DNA from 4 places in the Hydrogenophaga sp. H7 genome. Region 1 is predicted to be linked to each of the others. Evidence: predicted binding sites of a transcription regulator. Region 1 holds the regulator's gene; each other region holds the start of a gene.
The links. Region 1 encodes LexA, which represses DNA repair genes until DNA is damaged. Its sites were predicted from a motif close to ACTGTATNNNNATACAGT; they were not measured.

Region 1 (5,610 bases):
TGCGTTCGGGCGGATTCAGGCACTGTGGCCTCAGCCCAAGGTGCTGGATGTCATCGAAAAGTCCATCTTCAGGGATGCGGCCGATCCCGAGTCGGAGGTGTTTGATCTCGAAGCGTACCGTGAGCTCCTGCTCCTCCACGCCATCGCGAAGGATGTGATCCAGCGCGATTCGAGCACCCCTTCTTCTGACTTCCAGCACACGGCGATTCGTCCTCTCAAGGCTGCGGGGCCGAAGATGGCTGCTGTTTCGTCCTCTGCGGCAGCTTCGGAACGGTTGACCGAACCGATGGATGAAATCCCGCACGCCTCCCCCCGTCTTGGCCTGGATATCGACCTGGATGCGCTGCACGACGCGTCGGCGTTCGAAGCATCGCTGCCCGACGTTGTGGTGCCGGTGGAGCCCACGGCCAGGCTCGCGTCATCGACGGGCATCTCTGCAGTGGAGGCCGCGGACATGGGCAACCTCATTGATTTTGAAGTTCTGGATTTCACGCCACCCGATGACGGAGAAATCCCACCGGGCAAGGGCGCACAGTCCACACAGTGAGCATGTTTGCTCAACAAAAAAAGCCAGACACGTGCTGGCTTTTTTGTTGGCGCTGCTGAGCCTGATGGTCAGCGTCGCACCTGCAGGGCGCCAGGGTTGACGATGTTGGTGGGCGTTCCCTTGATGAAATTGACCACATTGTCGAACGCAGCCGAGAACAAGGTCTCGTAGTTGCTGAGCTCGACGTAGCCGATGTGAGGCGTGCAGATGCAGTTCTCTAGCCTGAGCAGCGCATGCCCCTGAAGAATCGGCTCTGATTCGAAAACATCGATGGCGGCCATGCCTGGGCGCCCCCGGTTCAACGCGGTCAGCAAGGCCTCGGCCTCGATCAGTTCGGCTCTGGATGTATTGACCAGCAGGGCGGTCGGCTTCATGCGAGAAAGATCCTCCAGCGTGACACAGCCCGCGCTGCGGTCGCTGAGTCGAAGATGAAGGCTGAGCACATCCGAACGCTCAAAGAGATCTTCCCGGCTGGCTGCGACCTCAAAGCCGTCGGAAACGGCCTGCCGGCAGGACTCATTGCCACCCCAGACCAGCACCTGCATGCCGAAGGCCTTGCCGTAAGCAGCGACCAGCTTGCCGATGCGGCCATAGCTCCACAAGCCGAGTGTCTTGCCGTGAAGAACCATGCCGAGGCCGAAGTTGGCGGGCATGGACGATGACTTCAGCCCCGACTGTTGCCAGGCACCGTGCTTGAGGCTTGCGACATACTGGGGAATGCGCCGCATCGACGCCATGACCAGAGCCCATGTCAGCTCGGCGGTGGAGATCGGGGAACTTGTGCCTTCGGCCACGGCGATGCCGCGTTCGGTGCAGGCAGTGACGTCAATATGGCTGCCGATACGCCCCGTCTGCGCAATGAGCTTCAGGCGAGGCAGCTTGTCAACCAGTTGACGGGATACCGGGGTTCTTTCCCGGATCAGGACCACGATGTCGGCATCCCGCAACCGTATGGACAGTTGCCCGACCCCCTTGACCGTGTTGGTGAACACTTTGGCGGGATAGGGGTCGAGGCGCGCTGCGCAATCCAGCTTTCGGACGGCGTCCTGATAGTCGTCCAGTATCACGATGTTCATGGAGCACTATTGTGCCGCCATGAGCATTCTGTACAGACTTTGAGCTGTCAGGCGGGTTCGGTGCGGTGCTCGAGAGCGGCCAGACGGTCCAGTTCGGCGCAGACATCGGCCATGCGCCCTGAAATCACCAGGCAAGCGCTTCGATCCGGTTGGCTGGTGTGCTTCAGGCGGATGGTTGCTGTCTGTGAGGGCCGCGACACCTCGGCCATGGAAGCGCCGTGAGAGGTCGACAGCGACTGTTTCGGTTGCTTGTTGGTCAACCATCCGGCCCTGACAAACCGCTGCATCAACGTTGGCAGCGGTTTGCGGGTCTTGTTGGGACAAGGAGGTGACGGCAGCCAGTTGTCGATCAACTGCAACGGAGCGCGCCAGGTCTTGGAGGTGATGCGGATTCCCATGTGAAACTCCGGAAAGGGGTTGGACACAGGCAGGATTGGTTCGGAAGAGCCGCTCTCGCAGGGTTTGCCAAGGACAGTGTGCTGTTCTGGCAAAACGCCCGCCACCTGCGAGGGCGGCACCGACCCAGCGGGTCAGATCTGGAAGCTGTTGCGAATCAGGCCCACGGCGAGGCCTTCGATCTCGAAGGGTTCACCCGGTTGCACCACGATCGTTTTGTAGTCCGGGTTTTCCGCGTGCAGCTCGATTTGGTGGTCGCGGCGCATGAAACGCTTGACAGTCACATCGTCTCCGAGCCTGGCCACCACGATCTGCCCATTCTTCGCGTCCTTGCCGGACTGCACGGCCAGCAGGTCGCCGTCGAGGATGCCGACGTCGCGCATGGACATGCCGCGCACGCGCAGCAGGTAGTCAGGTGTGCGCTGGAACAGGCTGCGCTCGACGTGATAAGTCTGGTCGACGTGTTCCTGAGCGAGGATCGGTGAGCCGGCAGCCACCCGCCCGATCAGGGGCAGCATGAGCTGAGAAAGGCCGGGCATCGGCAGTGTAAGCTGATGAGTCCGCTGATCGTTGATGGCCTGCAGATCCCGGCTGCGAAGACGGATCCCGCGGGAGGTGCCGCTGACCAGTTCGATCATGCCTTTGCGTGCGAGCGCCTGAAGGTGCTCCTCGGCCGCATTGGCCGACTTGAATCCGAGCTCGGTGGCGATTTCTGCGCGGGTGGGTGGAGCGCCGGTGCGGGCAATGGCGTTCTGGATCAACTCCAGGATTTGCTGCTGGCGGGCCGTGAGCTTGGGCGGGAACGACTCGATCATGTCAACCTCGTGGTTAGGCGGGATGCGGCTGGACAGGCTGTTTGTACATCCAGTATCTGTATTTTTAAACAGTTTCGGAGACTTGGCAAGTGAACGACAACAACAGAGGCTTTTGCGTGATCCTGGGGACTGGCGGAACGATCGCCGGGCGGGCCGCCCGGGCAGGAGATAACGTGGGATATGTGGCAGGGCAGGTTCGTGTGGAAGATCTTCTGGGGGGCGTTCCAGCGCTGCAAGGCAGTCCACTGGAGGTGGAGCAGGTGGACCAGGTGGACAGCAAGGACATGCACTTCGGTCTGTGGAAGCGGCTGTTGCTTCGGCTCTCTCACCACCTTGCACGCGACGAGGTTGCCGGCGTTGTGGTCACACACGGCACCGACACGCTGGAAGAAACTGCCTTTTTCATCCAGACGGTGCTGCAGCCCCGCAAGCCGGTGGTGTTCACCTGCGCGATGCGCCCAGCCACCGCCCTTGTGCCCGATGGCCCTCAGAACCTGCTGGATGCCGTGACCGTGGCGGGTCATCCCGAGGTCGGAGGGTGTGTGGTGGTCTGTGCGGGGCTGGTGCACGAGCCCGAGCACTTGACCAAGGTTCACAGCTACCGGGTGGATGCGTTCGATTCGGGCGACGCCGGCCCTATGGCGTGTGTGGAAGAAGGCGAGGTCCGGTGGTTCCATCCTCCCGCAAGCCGCCCGATCGCCGAGCGATCTGAGGCACTGCTGGCGCGGGTGCTGCGGGCCGATGCGCTGCCACGCGTCCAACTGGTGACCAGCCATGCCGATGCCGACGGCTCCATCGTTCGCGCGCTGCTGCAGGCGGACCCGGCACTGCGTCCGCAGGGCATTGTGGTGGCTGCCACCGGCAACGGCACGGTTCACCAGTCGCTGGCCTCGGCCTTGTTGGAGGCCATGGCCCGTGGTGTGCGGGTGGTCAGGGCCACGCGCTGTGCCCGAGGGCGTGTGATTCCTGACACGGCCAATCCCATGCCCGACTCCGCCGGACTGCCCCCTGTGAAGGCGCGGCTGGCTCTGGCACTCTCGCTGCTGGAACCCTGACGCGCCAGCCCGTTGCAACGACAAAGAAAGAAACCCGGCAAGTTGCCGGGTTTGCAGGAGGAGTGGGCGCTGGGTCAGGCGGCCAGGGCCTGGAACGCGCGGGCTGTGATCTCATCCACCGAGCCGGTGCCGCTGATGGCGCGGTACTTGGGGGCGGAGGCCGGATCTGTCCTGGCCCACTGGCTGTAGTAGTCGACCAGCGGTCGGGTCTGGGCGCTGTACACCTCCAGGCGCTTCTTGACCGTTTCTTCCTTGTCATCGTCGCGCTGGATCAGCGGTTCACCGGTGACGTCGTCCTTGCCTTCCACCTTGGGCGGGTTGAATTTCACGTGGTAGGTGCGCCCTGAGGCGGGGTGTGAGCGGCGGCCGCTCATGCGTTCGATGATGGCGTCGAACGGCACGTCGATTTCCAGCACGTAGTCCAGCTTCACGCCGGCCGCTTTCATAGCGTCGGCCTGCGGGATGGTGCGCGGGAAGCCATCGAACAGGAAGCCGCTGGCGCAGTCGGGCTGGGCAATGCGTTCCTTGACGAGGTTGATGATCAGGTCGTCACTCACCAGGCCACCGGCGTCCATGACCGCCTTGGCCTGCATGCCCAGAGGCGTGCCAGCCTTCACGGCGGCACGCAGCATGTCGCCGGTCGAGATCTGGGGGATGCCGTACTTCTGGCAGATGAAGGTGGCTTGTGTGCCCTTGCCCGCACCAGGAGCGCCCAACAGGATCAGTCTCATCGTCTTCCTTGTATCAGTGTTTCATTCGTGCTCGCCTGTCTCCGCGGCTGAGCTGGCCCCGGTATCGAGGGTCGAACGAGGATAGCATGGCCTACCCCGACACTGCCTTACAGACAGTGTCGCAGTTCAAGACTTCCGGAGCAGCGCCCGGACCCTTTCCAGGTCCGTGGGGGTGTCCACACCGGGAGCGGCCGCATGGGTCGCGAGATGCACCGCAATGCGCTCACCGTGCCATAGGGTGCGCAGTTGCTCCAGCGACTCCGTCAGTTCCAGCGGTGCCGGCTCCAGCGACGGAAAACGGCGCAGGAAACCCGCCCGGTATCCGTAGACGCCGATGTGCCGCCAAGGGGCCGGCGAAGGCAGGCTGAGCGGCTGGCCGTTCGACATGCCGTCGCGCCACCAGGCGATGGGCGCGCGGCTGAAATACAGCGCCACCTGCCGCCGGTCGAGCACCACCTTGACCACGTTCGGATTGAGAAAGTCTTCCACCTGCTCAATGGCGTGGGCGGCGGTGCTCATCACGCAATCGGGCCTTTGCGCCAGCTGCGTGGCCACTGCGGCGATGAGCGCGGGGTCCACCAGCGGCTCGTCCCCCTGCACATTCACCACGAGCTCGTCGTCAGCCAGGCCAAGCAGTTCACAGGCTTCGGCCAGCCGGTCGCTGCCGGAGGGGTGGTCGGAACGGGTGAGCAGCGCCGTGACGCCATGCTCCGCACAGGCGCTCAGGATGCGGGGATCGTCGGCCGCCACCACCACCTGGCGGGCGCCGCTGAGCAGCGCCTGCCGGGCCACACGAACAACCATGGGCAGGCCCGCAATGTCTGCCAGAGGTTTATCTGGGAGGCGGCTGGAGGCCATGCGCGCCGGAATCAGCACGCTGAAGGCCGGTGTCCGGACAGCCGCGCTCATGCGGTGGGCGCCGGTGGCCGAGCGGCTTCTTCGTCGCTCAGTGTCCGGGCTTCGTGCTCCAGGAGAATGGGAATGCCGTCG
Region 2 (5,610 bases), on a different contig from region 1:
GCCTTTTCCCATCAGCCGCGTGATCAGGGCCTCGGTGGCGGCAAAGTCCATCGAACCCAGCGTCACCTGCAGCAGGCGGCGGGTGTCGGGGTTGAGCGTGGTGTCCCAGAGCTGCTCGGCGTTCATCTCGCCCAGGCCCTTGAAGCGGCTGATCTGGCACTTCTCGCGGTTCACGCCGTCCTTCTCGGCCTTGTCCAGGATGGCGTGCAGCTCGCCCTCGTCCAGCGCGTACTGCTTGGCCGCGGGCTTCTTGCCACGCGCCGGCACGTCCACACGGAACAGCGGCGGGCGCGCCACGTATACATGACCAGCCTCGATCAGCTTGGGGAAGTGGCGGAAGAACAGGGTGAGCAGCAGCACCTGGATGTGCGAACCGTCCACATCGGCGTCCGACAGGATGCAGACCTTGCCGTAGCGCAGGCCACTCAGGTCGGGCGTGTCGTTCGGCCCGTGCGGATCGACACCGATGGCAACCGAGATGTCGTGGATCTCGGTGTTGGCGAACAGGCGGTCGCGCTCGACCTCCCAGGTGTTGAGCACCTTGCCGCGCAGCGGGAGCACGGCCTGGCACTCCTTGTCTCGACCCATCTTGGCGCTGCCGCCGGCCGAGTCGCCCTCCACCAGGAAGAGTTCGTTGTGCGCGGTGTCGCGGCTCTCGCAATCGGTCAGCTTGCCGGGCAGCACAGCCACGCCTGAGCCCTTGCGCTTCTCGACCTTCTGGCCAGCCTTCTGGCGGCTCTGCGCGGCCTTGATCGCCAGCTCGGCCAGCTTCTTGCCATAGTCCACGTGCTGGTTGAGCCAGAGCTCCAGCGCCGGGCGCACGAAACCGCCGACCAGGCGAACGGCGTCGCGCGAGTTCAGACGCTCCTTCACCTGGCCCTGGAACTGCGGGTCCAGCACCTTGGCACTCAGCACATAACTGGCGCGCGCGAACACATCTTCGGGCAGCAGCTTGACGCCCTTGGGCAGCAGCGCATGCAGCTCGATGAAGCTCTTGACCGCCTGAAACAGACCGTCTCGCAGGCCGCTGTCGTGCGTGCCGCCGGCGCTGGTGGGAATCAGGTTGACGTAGCTCTCACGCAATGGCGCGCCGTCTTCGGTGAAGGCCACGGCCCAGGCCGCACCTTCGCCATCGGCGAAGCTGTCGTCCCTGGCGTCGGCGTAGCCCTCGCCCTCGAACAGCGGGATCACCGGGTCGGTGGTCAGGGTCTGCTGCAGGTAGTCGCGCAAACCGCCCTTGTACTGCCAGGTCTGGGTGTCCCTGGTTTTTTCGTTCACCAGCGTGACCTGCACGCCGGGCATCAGCACCGCTTTGCTGCGCAGCAGGTGGGTCAGTTCGCCCAGCGGCAGCGCGGGCGAGTCGAAGTACCTGGCGTCGGGCCAGGCGCGCACCGTGGTGCCCTGCTTGCGGTCGCCCTCGCCCTTGGGCGTCACCACCAGCGGCTCGATCACGTCGCCGGCACCGAAGGCCAGTTTCGCCACCTGTCCGTCGCGGAAGCAGGTGACTTCCAGACGGGTCGAGAGCGCGTTGGTCACGCTCACGCCCACCCCGTGCAGACCGCCGGAGAAGCTGTAAGCACCACCCTTGCCCTTGTCGAACTTGCCGCCGGCGTGCAGGCGGGTGAACACCAGCTCGACCACGGGTGCCTTTTCTTCGGGGTGCAGGCCGAAGGGAATGCCGCGGCCGTCGTCTTCCACGCTCACCGACCCGTCGGTGTGCAGCGTGACCTTGATCTTCTTGCCGAACCCAGCGAGCGCCTCGTCGGCCGCGTTGTCCAGCACCTCTTGAATGATGTGCAGCGGGTTGTCGGTGCGGGTGTACATGCCCGGCCGCTGCTTGACCGGCTCCAGTCCCTTGAGGACGCGGATGGAGCCTTCGGAATACTCGTTCGATTGGGTTGCCATCGGGAAATTGTAAGGTGAGGCCCTTCAAAAGCCTGTATGCAAACACAGATACCGACCGCCGCCTGTCCAGCAATGCCAGGCGCTCATCAATCTGCGCGAGAAATTTCACCACCGCGCGTCCACCCTGCTACGCCTTCGGGAAAGCCGGATTCGCTACAGTGCCGGGATGTCTTCAGCTTCTCCCATCTCCGTATCACCAGCGCGCCTGTCGGCCGCACAGGTGCTGCTCTGCGGCGCCGCCATCGTCACCCTTTCCATGGGGGTGCGCCATGGTTTCGGTCTCTGGCTGCAGCCGATCACCCAGGACATGGGCTGGACCCGGGAAAATTTTTCCTTCGCGCTGGCCATCCAGAACCTGGCCTGGGGCCTGTTCGGCATCTTCGCCGGCATGGCGGCCGACCGCTTCGGCGCCTTCCGGGTTCTGGTCGGCGGAGCGGTGCTGTACGCGGCAGGCCTCGCAGGCATGGCGCTCTCGCCCACGCCGTTCGTGTTCATGCTGACCGCCGGCCTGCTGATCGGCGCGGCCCAGGCCGGCACCACCTATGCCGTGGTCTATGGCGTGATCGGTCGCCAGATCCCTGCGGAGCGTCGCTCCTGGGCCATGGGCGTGGCGGCGGCGGCCGGCTCCTTCGGCCAGTTCCTGATGGTGCCTGTGGAAGGCTGGCTGATCTCGGGCTTTGGCTGGCAGCAGGCGCTGCTCATCCTCGGGGCAGCGGTGCTGCTGATCATGCCGCTGGCACTGTTCCTGCGCGAGCCTGGTTTCAGGGGCGGGGCGGCACCAAAGCGCGAACAGACCATCGGGCAGGCCCTGCGCGAGGCCTTCGGCTACCGCAGCTTCCAGCTGCTGATGGCGGGCTACTTCGTGTGCGGCTTCCAGGTGGTGTTCATCGGCGTGCACATGCCCAGCTACCTCAAGGACCACGGCCTCTCGCCGCAGGTGGCCAGCTACGCGCTGGCCATCATCGGCCTGTTCAACGTGATCGGCACCTACGCCGCCGGCGCGCTGGGACAGCGCCTGGCCAAGCGCCACATCCTGGCCTTCATCTACCTGGCGCGCTCGGTCGCCATCGTGGTCTTCCTCTGGGCACCGCTCACGCCCACAAGCGTCTATGTCTTCTCCGCCGTGATGGGCGTGCTCTGGCTCTCGACGGTGCCACCGACCAACGCGATGCTGGCCCAGATTTTCGGCGTGGCCCACATGTCCATGCTGGGCGGCTTCGTGTTCTTCAGCCACCAGATCGGCAGTTTCATGGGCGTCTGGCTGGGCGGCGTGCTCTACGACCGGACCGGCAGCTACGACGTTGTCTGGTACATCTCGATCGCCCTGGGCGTGTTCGCGGCCCTGGTGAACTTGCCGGTCCGCGAGTCGGCCATCGAACGCGGCCCGCAGCGTGTGGGGGCCGCCGCGTGAGGCCGCTGGCCGTCAGGGCGCTGGTCTGGGCCGCCGTAGCCCTGGCCCTGCTGGGCACGCTGATGCTCTACCAGCGCCCGGACTTCCTGGTGAATCTGGCCGACCAGCTCTGGAGCTGTTTCTGATGCACGGCACGGAGTCACCCTCCCCCTGGGTGCAACGCTGGTCGCACCTGGTACCGGTCGGCGGCACCGTACTGGACGTGGCCTGCGGACAGGGACGGCACCTGCGCTGGTTCGCCGGCCGCGGTCATTCGGTGACCGGCGTGGACCGGGACCCCACCGCTGTGGCAGCAGCGGCCAGCGCCGGGCGGGTGGTGCAGGCCGACATCGAGAACGGCCCCTGGCCCTTCGAAGGACAACGCTTCGACGCCGTGGTGGTGACCAACTACCTCTGGCGCGCGCTGCTGCCCGTGATCGTGGACAGCGTGGCCGAGGGTGGCGTGCTGATCTACGAGACCTTTGCAACCGGCAACGAATCGGTCGGCAGACCGTCCCGGCCCGACTTCCTGCTGCAGCCCGGCGAGCTGCTGCAGGCCTGCGCCGGCCTGCACGTGGTCGCCTATGAAAACGGCTTCTGCGACCACCCGGAGCGCTTCGTGCAGCGCATCACCGCCCTGCGAAAACGTCCGTCAGACGCCTCCGTGCCGGCGCGCCACCTGCTCCCTGACTGAGCGACTGCGCTGGGTAGAATGCACGATTCGCGCGCGAGCCGCCGGATCGATTTCCTCAACGTGTCCGGCGCACAGGCCGGCGCCTCTGACTTGAGCCCGAGAACATGAAGACCATCACCGGCAGCATCGTTGCCCTCGTCACCCCGTTCCACCCCGACGGCAGCGTCGACTACCCCACCCTGCGCAAGCTGATCGACTGGCACATCGCCGAAGGCACCGACTGCATCGGCGTCGTCGGCACCACGGGCGAGTCGCCCACGGTGAGCGTCGAAGAGCACTGCGAGATCATCCGCGTCTCCGTCGAACAGGCCGCCAAGCGCGTGCCGATCATGGCCGGCTGCGGCGCCAACTCCACCGCCGAAGCCATCGAGCTGGCGAAATTTGCCCGTGGCGTCGGTGCCGACTGCCAGCTGCAGGTCGTGCCCTACTACAACAAACCGACGCAAGAAGGCCAGTACCAGCACTTCAAGGCGATTGCCGAAGCCACCGGCGACCTGCCCATCGTGCTGTACAACGTGCCCGGCCGTTCCGTCGCCGATATGAGCGTGGACACCGCGCTGCGCCTGGCGGCGGTGCCCGGCATCGTCGGGATCAAGGAAGCCACCGGCAACATCGAGCGCGCCCAGTGGCTGATCCGCGAGGCGCCGGAAGGCTTTGCAATCTACTCGGGCGACGACCCGACGGCGGTCGCCCTGATGCTGTGTGGTGGCCAGGGCAATGTCAGCGTGACCGCCAACATCGCGCCCCGACTGATGCACGAACTGTGTATGGCCGCCATCGCCGGTGACGCCCGCAAGGCGATGGAGATCCAGCGCCGCCTGATGCCCGTGCACAAGAACCTCTTTGTCGAAGCCAATCCGATCCCCTTGAAGTGGGCGATGGAACGCATGGGCCTGTGTGGTGGCACCATGCGCCTGCCCCTCACGCCCATGAGCTCCCCGCTGGAACCGGCGGTCGAGGCGGCACTCAAAGAGAGCGGCCTGATCTGATCACGCCGCTGCCAGGTCCCACCAAGACGTCATCCAAGCTGCCCATGTCCATCACCTCACGCTCTCTGTCTTCGCGCATCCGCCCCACCGTGTCGCTCCGCTGGGGCGCCGTGGCCATGGCAGCCTTTCTCGCCACGGGCTGCTCCGTGCTCGAGGAAGACAAGATCGACTACCGCAGCGCCCGCCAGGTCAACTCCCTCGAAGTGCCGCCGGACCTGACCCAGCTCAGCCGCGAGTCGCGCTACCAGGTGCCTGGCGCCACCGTGACGGCCAGCGGCTACCAGACGGCCCAGCCAGTTGCGGGCTCCTCCGACACCGCCGCCAGCAAGATCGGCGATGTCCGCATCGAGCGCGCGGGCAGCCAGCGCTGGCTGGTGGTGGACCGCCCTGCCGACAAGGTGTGGGGCCCCGTCAAGGACTTCTGGCAGGAGAACGGCTTTGTGCTCACCCTGGACCAGGAAACCCTGGGGGTGATGGAGACCGACTGGGCCGAGAACCGCGCCAAGCTGCCGCAGGACGTCATCCGATCCACACTGGGCAAAGTGTTCGACAGCCTCTATTCAACGGGGGAGAAGGACAAGTTCCGCACCCGGCTGGAGCGCAACCCGTCGGGCGCTACCGAGATCTACATC
Region 3 (5,610 bases), on a different contig from region 1:
CTATACCACTTGGACAACTCGAAAGCATCAGCAAGCTCCTCTTCGAGAGAGGAACGCACAGCCTCAATACGCCCAACGATTTCTCGACGTGCAACAGAGTCGCCATGCAGCTCGGGCCGCGTCTTCATGACGCGTTCCGCCGCCGCCAACTCAAGGCTCAAATCAATGATTCGCTCTGCGTTCTTGGGTGTGCCCAGCAACAGCGTTTCGAACTCTGTGGCCATGCTCGCATGCCGCACCCTGTGCTCAGCGGAACGTACCGACTGCCCAGGCGGCGGCAGGCACAGAACGAATGCGCCAGCACTGGCACCCTTGAACTCAAAGGACTCGACGACCTTCTCGATGTCCTCCAAGCGAGCAATGCCGCGTGTGAACCACCGCATCGTTCCGGTCTTCTGGTAGTGCCGCTTCGCCAAAACCGGCTGCAGGTCGCTGAGGGTGGAGATGCGCTCCAAGTCAGGCTCGCCAATCTCGCCTCGGGCCAGGTTAATGGCCCCTTCGATGTCGAAGTCCGAGCCTGCGAAGATGCCCCAAGCACCAAGATGCTTGCGCTCGATTAGGACTTTCCAGTCAGATAGCTCCTCAAGGGCCTTGCGAATCTGCGCCTCATCCACGCTCGGAGTAGACACTGCGAGAACAGACTCTTCCGCCACCAGGCCAGACCCATTGCGGAACATCTCAATCAGGGCGATGGTCTTGGTCAGCTTGACATGGACGTCAGTGCCTTTGGCTTCAGCCCGCTCAACAGCATCCGTGCACTGAGCCCAGCGATGCCCATCCGGTGACGCGGCGATGGCGGGCTCCAGATTAGCGCGAAGATAGTCCCAGTAGGCGGCCGGGCCGTACATGCGGAACCAGTCGGCCTCATATCCGTCCAGGAACTCCACGAAGCCCAGGGGCTCTCTCGACGCAAGAAAACCGAAGGTGCTGCGCTCGTTCTGACCAAACCTGCGCCGCGAGATGGGACCCAGCAAAGCGGCTGTAACGGGGTGCAAGGGCCAGCACGCCTTGAGAGAGTCCGCCAGGGTCGCCGGAGTACCCGGGCGCCGAGTACGAATCGCGTCGGCGATTCTTTCCGCGAGCTTTGCTGCATCGGCCAAAGGCGGAGGGTTCTCGACCGTGATGGCCTTGCCGACCAACTCGATAACTTCGTCAGCTGCCGCAACGAGTGGGATGTCTACGAACCGTCCTTGGACCTTGGCCCACTCATCGCGGGACTGGCGACCCAGGCGTGAAGCGTAAGCCTCGAAGGTCTGATGAAGGATGCCGACTATGACGAGCTTGCCTCGGCAGCGACTAGCGGCTTCCGCCAGCTCTTGGAAGAAGTAGATGTCGCCACCTTCCTGAGCCGAAGCCTCCAAGAACTTGCCCAGTTCATCAACGACGACAAGCACACCCTGTGGGTGCCGTTCGGCCGCTTCCACCAGCTCGCCGACCACATCAGGTTGCTTCTTGCGACTGGGAGCAAGCCCGCGAGCCTTGGCCAAAGCTGCGCTGAGCTCTTGAGTGACCTCTGCCCGCTTGCCAACCACAGGCACGACGAGCCAGCCATCTCCTTTAGCCTCAAACGCCTTGTGGACAGGACTTTCGTCAGGAAAGCCAAGAAGCTGCTTTGCTTTGGTGCGAACCTTTGTCTGTGCACCAACGAGCGAGCACAGTATCAGCGCCAGCGACGATTTGCCCCCACCGTAGGGTCCCGTCCAGGTGAAAGCGCGTTGACGAGTTTCCGTTATCTGCCGAGCCATACTCTCCAAAAGAGAGCTTGCAGTGCCCTGGCAGATATAGCCCGAAAGGGCATCCTCGCGCCCGAAGTCAGTGTCAATGCGAACTGAGCGAAGAAACTGACGCGAGATGGTGACAACGTCAGAGAGCATCCGCCGTTCGGCGCCGGCAGGTCGAGACTGCTTACGCATAGGCACTTTCGAGAAGTTTGTACTTGTAGTCGGCAAGGCTCTTAAGTGCCATATCCTTGCGAGTCACCTGTCGAATGCCCGCTTGTTCAGTCCATTGAATCTCCCCGCGAGTTAGGTCCTCAAGAGCCATCAGTCGGTCAGCGACCGCGTTTTCATCGAGCTTGAAGACTCGGCCAGGTGAGCCGTAGTCGTGGGCAACACGGTCAAAGGCCATCACGGCACCTGCGTGGGGCATCCGCTCCCAGTAGTCGAGCAGGGCATAGGCAAAGACGCCGTCCGGCAGAGACCGCTTCAAACCGCGGCGGAACTCGAATGAGCCCTTTGCGTTTTGCTGAATCAAGCCAAGCTCGCCGAGCAATGGCTCACTCATCTCTTCAGGAGAGTCTCCTCCTAGCCTAGGCACGTAACTGCGGATGCAGCACTCAACATCTCGCTTGAGCGTCGCCATTGAAATTCTCAGTTTGTGCTCGATGACCAAGCCAGACAGAGAACTCACAATAAACTCGCGGTCGAAGACCTGCTGCACAACGTGATTGAAGAGAAACCACCACGTCGTTGTCTTTTCGTGCGTACTCGCCACTTGCCAATGCATCAACCAAGTGGTCGCGGGGTGTTCGCAGTACTCGTCTAGACCGTTCTTTTGATTGAATAGTAGGGAGCCAAGACGCGTGGGAACGTAGCCGCCTTCGTCTTCGATAATGCCGCAGGCGGTCGCCCAAAAGCGAATCGACATGGCCATGTTCTTGCCGACGCCGAACCGCACGATGGCTTCTTCGTCGGCGAAGACGGTCCGAGGCGCAGGCCCCTCGTACTGAGCAACCGCGTCATAAGCCTTGCGCAGCCAGAGCTGTCGCAACGGAAAAGTTTCGTGCCCCGAAAACTGCGGCGGGGCTTCGGAAGGTAGCTGAATCATTTGGCAAATAGTTTAACTGGATGACCTCGCCAGTCCGGTCAAGACAACCTCTCGCATCGTCACTAAGCCCCAAGACGTCTCTTTGAATAGAGTTTGTCTACTGCATAAGGAAACTTATTCGTATAAACGAATCGAAGGCCCTCGCCACCCTAGCACCCCGCCATCGATACTGTACAAAATATCAGTATGCCCTCAGGCGCGCCCGATGTGCAAGCCACAGCGGCGAAGCGGGTGTGAAAGCAACGAGGTCGCCAGCGGCCGTTACAGCTACTGACGGTGTTGGTTACCGCAACTGCCAGTGTTGACGGACCAAAAAACATCTTCTAAAGTAAGAACTGCTGACCGGGTTGCTTTGCCTTTTGGGGGCGGAGCGGCAGAAACAGGGCGGTATGAAGTTGAGTAAGGCGTGGCTGCACCCACTGGGGCGGTTGTGCACACAAAGGCGAACTATGACCATCTCTGATGTCGAGGCGCATTCTCGCGCCGTGTCATCCATCCAGGCACTTCTCTCGAAGCACAGTCCTGGCTCCTCCCCCTACCGCATCGCTGAACGCGCCCTCGATTTGGCGTTCACCAGCACATCCGCGCGTGGCGTGACCACAAAAGAGGAACTGCTGTCGGAGGCCGAGGACGTTATCGAGCGCCAGGTCCGAGCCAAGCTGCTTGTTGAGCCGGCCGCATGCCCGACCCCCACTGCTTCTTCTGAGCGTGAGCCCGTTCGCCGCCGCTACTTGGCCTGGCGCGGACCGTTGCGCCCGCGCGTTGCTGAAAAGTTTGTCCAGGCAGAGCTCTGGCTGACTACAGAAGAGTGCAGCGGAGGCGGCCATGTCCAAGTCTGCTGAGCTGGTTTTCGACGAGCCACGGCAGATGGCCTTTTTGGCCACAGCCTCCGTGGTGAGAACACTCGTGCCTCCGGGCTGGGCAGGCGTTTACATGCTTCTTCGCCAGGACGTGCCGTTCTACGTGGGCCGGTCAGACAACTGCGTTCAGACTCGCCTTGCCGGCCACCCGTTGCTGCCCTTGGCGACCCACGTGGCATGGGAGACCTGTTCGAGCCCTCTCCAAGCCTACCGGCTTGAGTCAGCGTGGTTTCACACCCTTCGCCTGACGGCTGAACTTACCAACCAGATTCACCCAGCCCGGCCGGCTGGGGCACCCAACAGTTGCCCCTTCTGCAGCACAGGGGACTGCCAGGCCTGGGCGCATTTGATGCGTCCCACCCTGGAAATCAGTGCTGTGCCCACGGTGACCGTTGACCCTACGGCGACGGTCGCAAAAACCTAAGGAACCGAGATGAACGCTACCGCAACCACCATGACCGCCCCTACCGACATTGCCATGATTCAGACGGGGCAGGCCTTGCTGTCACTCCGAGACTCCGGACACAGCCTGCCCACCGCGCTGGGCGAGGTCATCGACAACAGCATTGAGGCCAACGCCAACAACATCTCGGTCTTGCTTGAGCAAAGCGAAGAGCGCGGCAAAAAGCGCGTCCACCGCATCGCCATCCGTGACGACGGTGATGGCATGCCTGCTGACATCCTGCACCGGTACCTGGTGTTGGGCTACTCATCCCGCTACATGCGCTCGGACACCATCGGGAAGTACGGCGTCGGTGCAAAGCTGGCGGCGCTCAACTTCGGCCGCCGAATCGATGTCTGGAGCCGCAATCAGCCTGGCGCCGATTGGCTCCACGTTCACTTCGACTTGGATGAAGCGCTTGCCGAAGAGAGCTCTGGAAAGTCTGTGATGTTGAAGGCTCCCTCCCCAGCGGAGCCCCCTGCTGACCTGAAGCTGGACTTCCCCAAGGAGACCGGCACCGTGGTGCTGTGGTCCAACGTGGACCGTCTAGAGGAAGGCCGTGCCGCACGCGACTTCAATGAACTCCGGCAGGAACTTGAGAAGGAACTGTCGCGCATCTTCCGGCACTTCTTGGATGGCGGCATCAAGATTTCCATCAACGATTCGCCGCTCATCGCGCACGACCCGTTGATGCTGCTGGAGCGCACCTGGGCCGACACAGTCCTGAACAAGGAGAAGGAACACAAGCGAGACGACCTCAAGAAGGGAGTCTTGAGGCACTTCGGTGCGACAACCATCGGTGATGACATTGTTAAGGTGGGGCAGCACACGGCGCGCTTGCGCGTAACGCTTTACCCCAAGGAGGTCTTGCGCCGCCGTGGCTTGGGCGGTGACACGCTGGCCAAGTCCCTGCGCGTTCCGGAAAACGAAGGCGCGTTGAGCTTTGTGCGCAAGAACCGCGAGGTTGCCTATTCCAACGTGCCACGCATCTTGCCAGGTGGCGTGAAAGACACTGACCGATTCATTGGAATCGAAGTGTCCTTCGACCCTGAACTTGATGACTACTTTGGCATCCGCAACGTGAAGCGCGGCGTTGAGCCCCACGGTGAACTGCGAGACAAGCTGCGCGAACTGCTGCAGAAACACATTCCCACGGCGCGAAAGCTCATCGATGAAACCTGGGGTGAGGCGGCGCGTGAGCAACACGAAGCGTCGGGTGAGCACGGTGCCATCCTCGACGCCATCAAGGAAGTGGACGCGGTCATGCCCAAGCCGCGTGTCGAGCCCCAGCAGGATGCACCCTCGGCAGAAGCCGCGCTGAAAGAGCTGGCAGAGGACGCTGGCTTTACCAAGGCCGAAGAGCAGCAGAAGTACATCGAGGACAAAAAGAAGCTTCCTTTCGTCATCGAGTCTGTAAGCTTCCCCGGCAACATCTTCGTGAGCACCACACACGTGGCCGACCAGGTCATCATCCGCCTCAAC
Region 4 (5,610 bases), on a different contig from region 1:
AGAATATCCGTGGCGCGGGCCTTGACGTCGTCAATGCTCTTGGCCACCTTCACACCACCGCCCTTGCCACGGCCACCGGCGTGGATCTGGGCCTTGACCACCCAGACCGGGCCACCGAGTTTCTGCGCGGCTTCAACGGCTTCCTGCACCGTGAACGCGGGAATGCCGCGGGGGACCGGCACACCAAACTGACGCAAGATTTCCTTGCCTTGGTACTCGTGAATCTTCATGAGGTTTCTCTCGGACTGGGGTTGTTCGATCCGGCCAAAGGGCACAGCCGGTGCGCGGACTCGTGGACACGGCAACCGACGACTGTATCATGTTGCGACGCACCAATATATAAGCGCTGGCTTACATAATGCATAATTATCGAGCCCGTCGCTGAACCCTGACTGACACCAACAGGAGCCGCCATGACCAGAATCTTCATCGACGGCGAGGCCGGGACCACCGGCCTGCAGATACGCGAGCGTCTGCAACAGATGCCCGTCATCGAAATGTTGAGCATTGCGCCCGAACGGCGCAAGGACCCCGAGGCCAAGAAGGCCCTCATGGCAGAAGCCGACCTGGTGATCCTGTGCCTGCACGACGATGCGGCCATCGAGTCGGTCGCCATGGTCGACAGCCTGCCGGGCCGCAAACCCCGCATCATCGATGCCTCCACCGCACACCGCTGTCACGATGGCTGGATCTACGGCTTCCCCGAACTGAGCGCGGGTCAACGCGAGGCCGTGCAGAAGGCGGACCGCGTCGCCAACCCCGGGTGCTACGCCACAGGAGCCATCGCGATCCTGCGCCCCCTCATCGATGCAGGCCTGTTGCCCAGAGACTTTCCGGTGTCGCTGCCCTCGGTCAGCGGTTACTCGGGCGGTGGCCGCACCATGATCGAGGCCTACGAGGCCGGCAACGCCCCGCTGCACGAGGCCTACGCGCTGGGCCTGTCGCACAAGCACATTCCCGAGATCCTGCGCTACACCGGCCTGAACCGGCGCCCCATCTTCATTCCTGCGGTCGGCAACTTCCGCCAGGGCATGCTGGTGCAGCTGCCCCTGCATCTGGACGACCTGCCCGGTCAGCCCAAGGCCAGCGATCTGCACGACGCGCTGGAGGCGCACTATGCGGCCAGCGCGGCGCAAGGCGGCTGGGTCAGCGTATTGCCCGCGACCAGCGACGGCAAGCTGGACGCCACCGCACTGAACGACACCAACCAACTCGAATTGCGCGTGTTCGCCAACGAGACGCACCGCCACGCCGTCGTCATCGCGCGCCTGGACAACCTCGGCAAAGGCGCCAGTGGCGCGGCCGTGCAGAACCTGCAGCTCATGCTGGGGCTGTAACGCCCGCCGTATCAATCGTCGTCCGCACCGCGGACCACACGACGGATCGCCTCGGCGCCAAAGCCGCGCGATGCGAGGAATCGCATCTGCTTGGCACGACCCGCCGCGTCCGCCGCGGGCTCGCCGAATTTCTTGCGCCAGACCTCGCGGGCCCGCTCGGTCTCGGTGCCCCGAAGCCGGTCCACCGCCTCGGCAACCGCCTCGGCACTGACGCCCTTGGCCTGCAGTTCCTGCTTCACGCGACCTGCGCCCAGCCGGGCGGACCGCCGGTGGATCACCGACTCGACCACCCGCTGTTCGCTGATGAAGCCCTTGGCCTGCAGCTCGTCCAGGGCGCGCTGCACTTCACCAGGCTCCTGCTCGTGGGGTGCCAGCTTCTTCTCCAGCTCGGCGCGCGAGTGTTCGCGGCCGGCCAGCAGCCGCAGCGCTCGGCCCTTGAGCGAGATCTTGTCGAACCCCACCGCAGGACTTATTCAGCGGCCTCGGCTTCGGTGGCCTTGGCCTTCTTGCCCTTGGCAACGGCCGGGGCAGCTTCTTCGGCTCCCGCATCAACCGGCAGCAGGGGCACCCCCAGCTCGGTGCGCACCTTGTTCTCGATCTCCACGCGCAGCTCGGGGTTCTCCTTGAGGAACTCGCGCGCGTTGTCACGACCCTGGCCGATCTTCTCGCCGTTGTAGGCATACCAGGCACCGGACTTCTCGACCACCCGGTGCAGCACGCCCAGATCAAGGATTTCGCCTTCGCGGCTGATGCCTTCGCCGAACAGGATGTCGAATTCGGCCGTCTTGAACGGTGGCGAGACCTTGTTCTTCACCACCTTCACCTTGGTTTCGTTGCCGATCGCGTCCTCGCCTTTCTTGATGGTGCCGGTGCGGCGGATGTCCAGGCGGACGGAGGCGTAGAACTTGAGCGCGTTGCCACCGGTGGTGGTTTCGGGCGAACCGAACATCACGCCGATCTTCATGCGGATCTGGTTGATGAAGATGACCGTGCAGTTGGTCTTCTTGATGGTGGCAGTGAGCTTGCGCAGGGCCTGGCTCATGAGGCGGGCCTGCAGGCCGGGCAGGCTGTCGCCCATCTCGCCCTCGATTTCGGCCTTGGGCGTGAGCGCCGCCACCGAGTCGATGATGACCAGATCGACCGCACCAGAGCGCACCAGTGAATCCACGATCTCCAGCGCCTGTTCGCCGGTGTCGGGCTGACTGATCAGCAGGTCGGGCACGTGCACGCCCAGTTTCTGCGCGTACTGGATGTCCAGCGCGTGTTCGGCATCGACGAAGGCGCAGGTGCCGCCGAGTTTCTGCATCTCGGCAATCACCTGCAAGGTCAGCGTGGTCTTACCCGAGGATTCCGGGCCGTAGATTTCGATGACACGGCCACGGGGCAGGCCGCCGACACCCAAAGCAATGTCCAGACCCAGCGAACCGGTGGAGACCACCTGGATGTCCTCGATGGCCTCGCCTTCGCCCAGGCGCATGATGGTGCCCTTGCCGAACTGCTTTTCGATCTGGGCCAGCGCGGCCTGCAGGGCCTTGGCTTTTTCGGTGTTGGTGGCGTTGTCCATGTGCGGTGCTCCTGTGTGTGAGTGGGTACTTGCATCAGTCTGTGGATTTATGTACAGGCTGGATGTCTGAACAGGAGTGTATCGCCACATAAACTTCTCACAAGCCAATAAATGGTCAGTTTGCCTTACCATTTGCCATGCCTGTCTCACCCGCTTCCACGACCGCCGACGACCGCTGGCGGGCCACCCACCTGGGCCGTGTCATGGGTCATGCGCTGCGCCGCTTTGACGAGCGCGTGCTGTTCCTGATGGCGCACGACGCCAATGTGCCCCTGGCCCTGTCCAACCTGGCCGCACGCGAGCAGATCGGCGCCGCCCACATCCACATCACGCGCCACCTCGCCCTCAAGGGTTCGCGCCTGACCGAACTGGCCGCCGCCGCAGGCATGAGCAAGCAGGCCATGGGCGATCTGGTGGCGCAGTGCGAGGCCTGGGACCTGGTGCGGCGCGAGCCCGATCCGCTGGACGCGCGTGCGCGGCGCATCGTCTTCACCGAGACCGGCCTGCTCTGGCTGGAGGCCTTCCGGCTGGCAGTGGTGCGGGCGGAAACCGAGTTCCGCGCGCAGGTCGGCACCGAGGTGGCGACCGTGGTCGCGCTGGGGCTGGAGGCGTATGCTTCGCGCTAGGCGCGCCACCTACAATGACCCCAGAACCCGTAAGGAGACACCCATGCGCATCCTGATTGCAGAAGACGACCAGGTCCTGGCCGACGGTCTGTTGCGCAGTCTGCGGGCCGCAGGTGCCGCGGTCGACCATGTGGCCAATGGCAGCGAGGCCGACGCGGCCCTGATGACCAACAACGAGTTCGACTTGCTGATCCTCGATCTCGGCCTGCCCAAACTGCACGGCCTGGAGGTGCTCAAGCGCCTGCGTTCACGCGGCTCGGCCCTGCCCGTGCTGATCCTGACCGCCGCCGACAGCGTCGATGAGCGGGTCAAGGGCCTGGACTACGGCGCCGACGACTACATGGCCAAGCCGTTCTCGCTGCAGGAGCTCGAAGCCCGGGTGCGCGCGCTCACGCGCCGTGGCATGGGCGGCGCCAGCTCCACCATCAAGCACGGCCCGCTGGTGTACGACCAGGCCGGCCGCGTGGCCACCATCGACGGCAAGATGGTCGAACTCTCGGCACGCGAGCTGGGCCTGCTGGAGGTGTTGCTGCAGCGCGCCGGCCGCCTGGTCAGCAAGGACCAACTGGTCGAGCGGCTGTGCGAGTGGGGCGAGGAGGTAAGCAACAACGCCATCGAGGTCTACATCCACCGTCTGCGCAAGAAGATCGAGAAAGGCCCGATCCGCATCGCGACCGTACGGGGGCTGGGCTACTGCCTCGAAAAGATCTGAGCGCCTGAGCGCCCTCCTGCCCCGACATGCCCGATCACAAGCAGGACAGCCACCGGATCACCTTCGGACTGTTCCAGCGCGAGCAGCGCAGCCTGTTCGGTGAGATCCTCGACTGGATGCTCACGCCGCTGCTGCTGCTGTGGCCGCTGTCGCTGGCACTGACCTGGTTCGTGGCCCAGAGCATTGCGTCCAAACCATTTGACCGGGCGCTCGAGTTCAACCTTCAGGCACTCACACAGTTTGTCGTCACCAAGGACGACAAGGTCAGCTTCAACCTGACCCCGCAGGCGCGCGACCTGCTCAAGGCGGATGACAGCGACCTGGTGTACTACCAGCTCCGGGATGCCCGGCAGGGCGTGATCAGCGGCGAGGCCGATTTCCCGCCACCACCCGACACCAGCGTGCCGGCCGCCGGGCGGGTGCTGTTGCGCGACGACGAGGTGCGCGGCGACGAGGTCCGCGTGGCCTACACCTGGCTAGCGCGGCACAGCGACCCCAGCCAGCTGGTGCTGATGCAGGTGGCCGAAACCAAGGGCAAGCGCTCGACGCTGGCCACGGAAATCATCAAGGGCGTGATGGTGCCGCAGTTCGTGATCCTGCCGCTGGCGGTGCTGCTGGTGTGGCTGGCGCTGGTGCGCGGCATCCGCCCGCTCTCCGACCTGGAGCAGAAGATCCGCGCCCGCAAGCCCGACGACCTCAGCCCGATCGAAGAGTCCTTCATCCCGCAGGAGGTGGCCCCGCTGGTGTCATCGATCAACGACCTGCTGACACGCCTGACCGCCTCGCTCACCACCCAGAAGCGTTTCCTGGCCGACGCCGCGCACCAGCTCAAGACGCCGCTGGCCGGCCTGCGCATGCAGGCCGAACTGGCGCAGCGGGAATCCAACCCGCAGGAGATCCGCAGCTCGCTGCAGCAGATCGCGCACTCCAGCACGCGCGCCACCCACACCGTCAACCAGCTGCTGGCCCTGGCCCGCGCGGAAACCACCGGCCGCACCCTGCCCACGGCGCAGATCGACCTCGCGCAGCTGGTCACTGGCGTGGTGCGCGACTCGGTGCCCCGGGCGCTGGAACACGGCATCGACCTGGGCTACGAAGGCCCGGACGAGATGCCCGAGATCTGCCTGATGGATGGCAACCCCACGCTGCTGCAGGAGATGACACGCAACCTGGTCGACAACGCGATCAACTACAGCGGTCGCGGCGGCGTGGTGACCGCACGCGTGCTGTTCGACCGTTTCAGCGGCGTACAGATCCTGCAGGTCGAGGACAACGGCCCGGGCATTCCGGAGAACGAGCGCGAGCTGGTGCTCCAGCCGTTCTACCGCGCCCTGGGCACCAACGTCGATGGCTCAGGCCTGGGGCTGGCCA

Region 2: a site for LexA is predicted at 1,937-1,954, ahead of BC358_RS12325 (DNA topoisomerase IV subunit B). Genes of this name have one in related genera too.
Region 3: a site for LexA is predicted at 2,995-3,012, ahead of BC358_RS13740 (DUF4007 family protein). Genes of this name have one in related genera too.
Region 4: a site for LexA is predicted at 2,942-2,959, ahead of recA (recombinase RecA). Genes of this name have one in related genera too.

What each region holds. Positions count from the first base shown of each region.
Region 1 is NZ_MCIC01000014.1:330,780-336,389, forward strand. Features, by position in the region: gene BC358_RS10640 (FimV family protein) at 1-547, shown strand, start outside; gene BC358_RS10645 (D-2-hydroxyacid dehydrogenase family protein) at 616-1,623, opposite strand; gene BC358_RS10650 (hypothetical protein) at 1,671-2,021, opposite strand; gene lexA (transcriptional repressor LexA) at 2,154-2,834, opposite strand; gene BC358_RS10660 (asparaginase) at 2,951-3,889, shown strand; gene adk (adenylate kinase) at 3,964-4,620, opposite strand; gene kdsB (3-deoxy-manno-octulosonate cytidylyltransferase) at 4,747-5,529, opposite strand; gene BC358_RS10675 (Trm112 family protein) at 5,526-5,610, opposite strand, start outside.
Region 2 is NZ_MCIC01000015.1:204,360-209,969, reverse strand. Features, by position in the region: gene BC358_RS12325 (DNA topoisomerase IV subunit B) at 1-1,905, opposite strand, end outside; gene BC358_RS12320 (MFS transporter) at 2,072-3,316, shown strand; gene BC358_RS22325 (hypothetical protein) at 3,313-3,441, shown strand; gene BC358_RS12315 (bifunctional 2-polyprenyl-6-hydroxyphenol methylase/3-demethylubiquinol 3-O-methyltransferase UbiG) at 3,441-3,989, shown strand; gene dapA (4-hydroxy-tetrahydrodipicolinate synthase) at 4,094-4,978, shown strand; gene bamC (outer membrane protein assembly factor BamC) at 5,023-5,610, shown strand, end outside.
Region 3 is NZ_MCIC01000016.1:30,417-36,026, forward strand. Features, by position in the region: gene BC358_RS13735 (ATP-binding protein) at 1-1,913, opposite strand, end outside; gene BC358_RS13740 (DUF4007 family protein) at 1,906-2,826, opposite strand; gene BC358_RS21885 (hypothetical protein) at 3,276-3,668, shown strand; gene BC358_RS13750 (ATP-binding protein) at 4,120-5,610, shown strand, end outside.
Region 4 is NZ_MCIC01000002.1:53,468-59,077, reverse strand. Features, by position in the region: gene sucC (ADP-forming succinate--CoA ligase subunit beta) at 1-230, opposite strand, end outside; gene argC (N-acetyl-gamma-glutamyl-phosphate reductase) at 414-1,337, shown strand; gene recX (recombination regulator RecX) at 1,349-1,798, opposite strand; gene recA (recombinase RecA) at 1,807-2,901, opposite strand; gene BC358_RS04125 (MarR family winged helix-turn-helix transcriptional regulator) at 3,039-3,527, shown strand; gene BC358_RS04120 (response regulator transcription factor) at 3,571-4,239, shown strand; gene BC358_RS04115 (sensor histidine kinase) at 4,266-5,610, shown strand, end outside.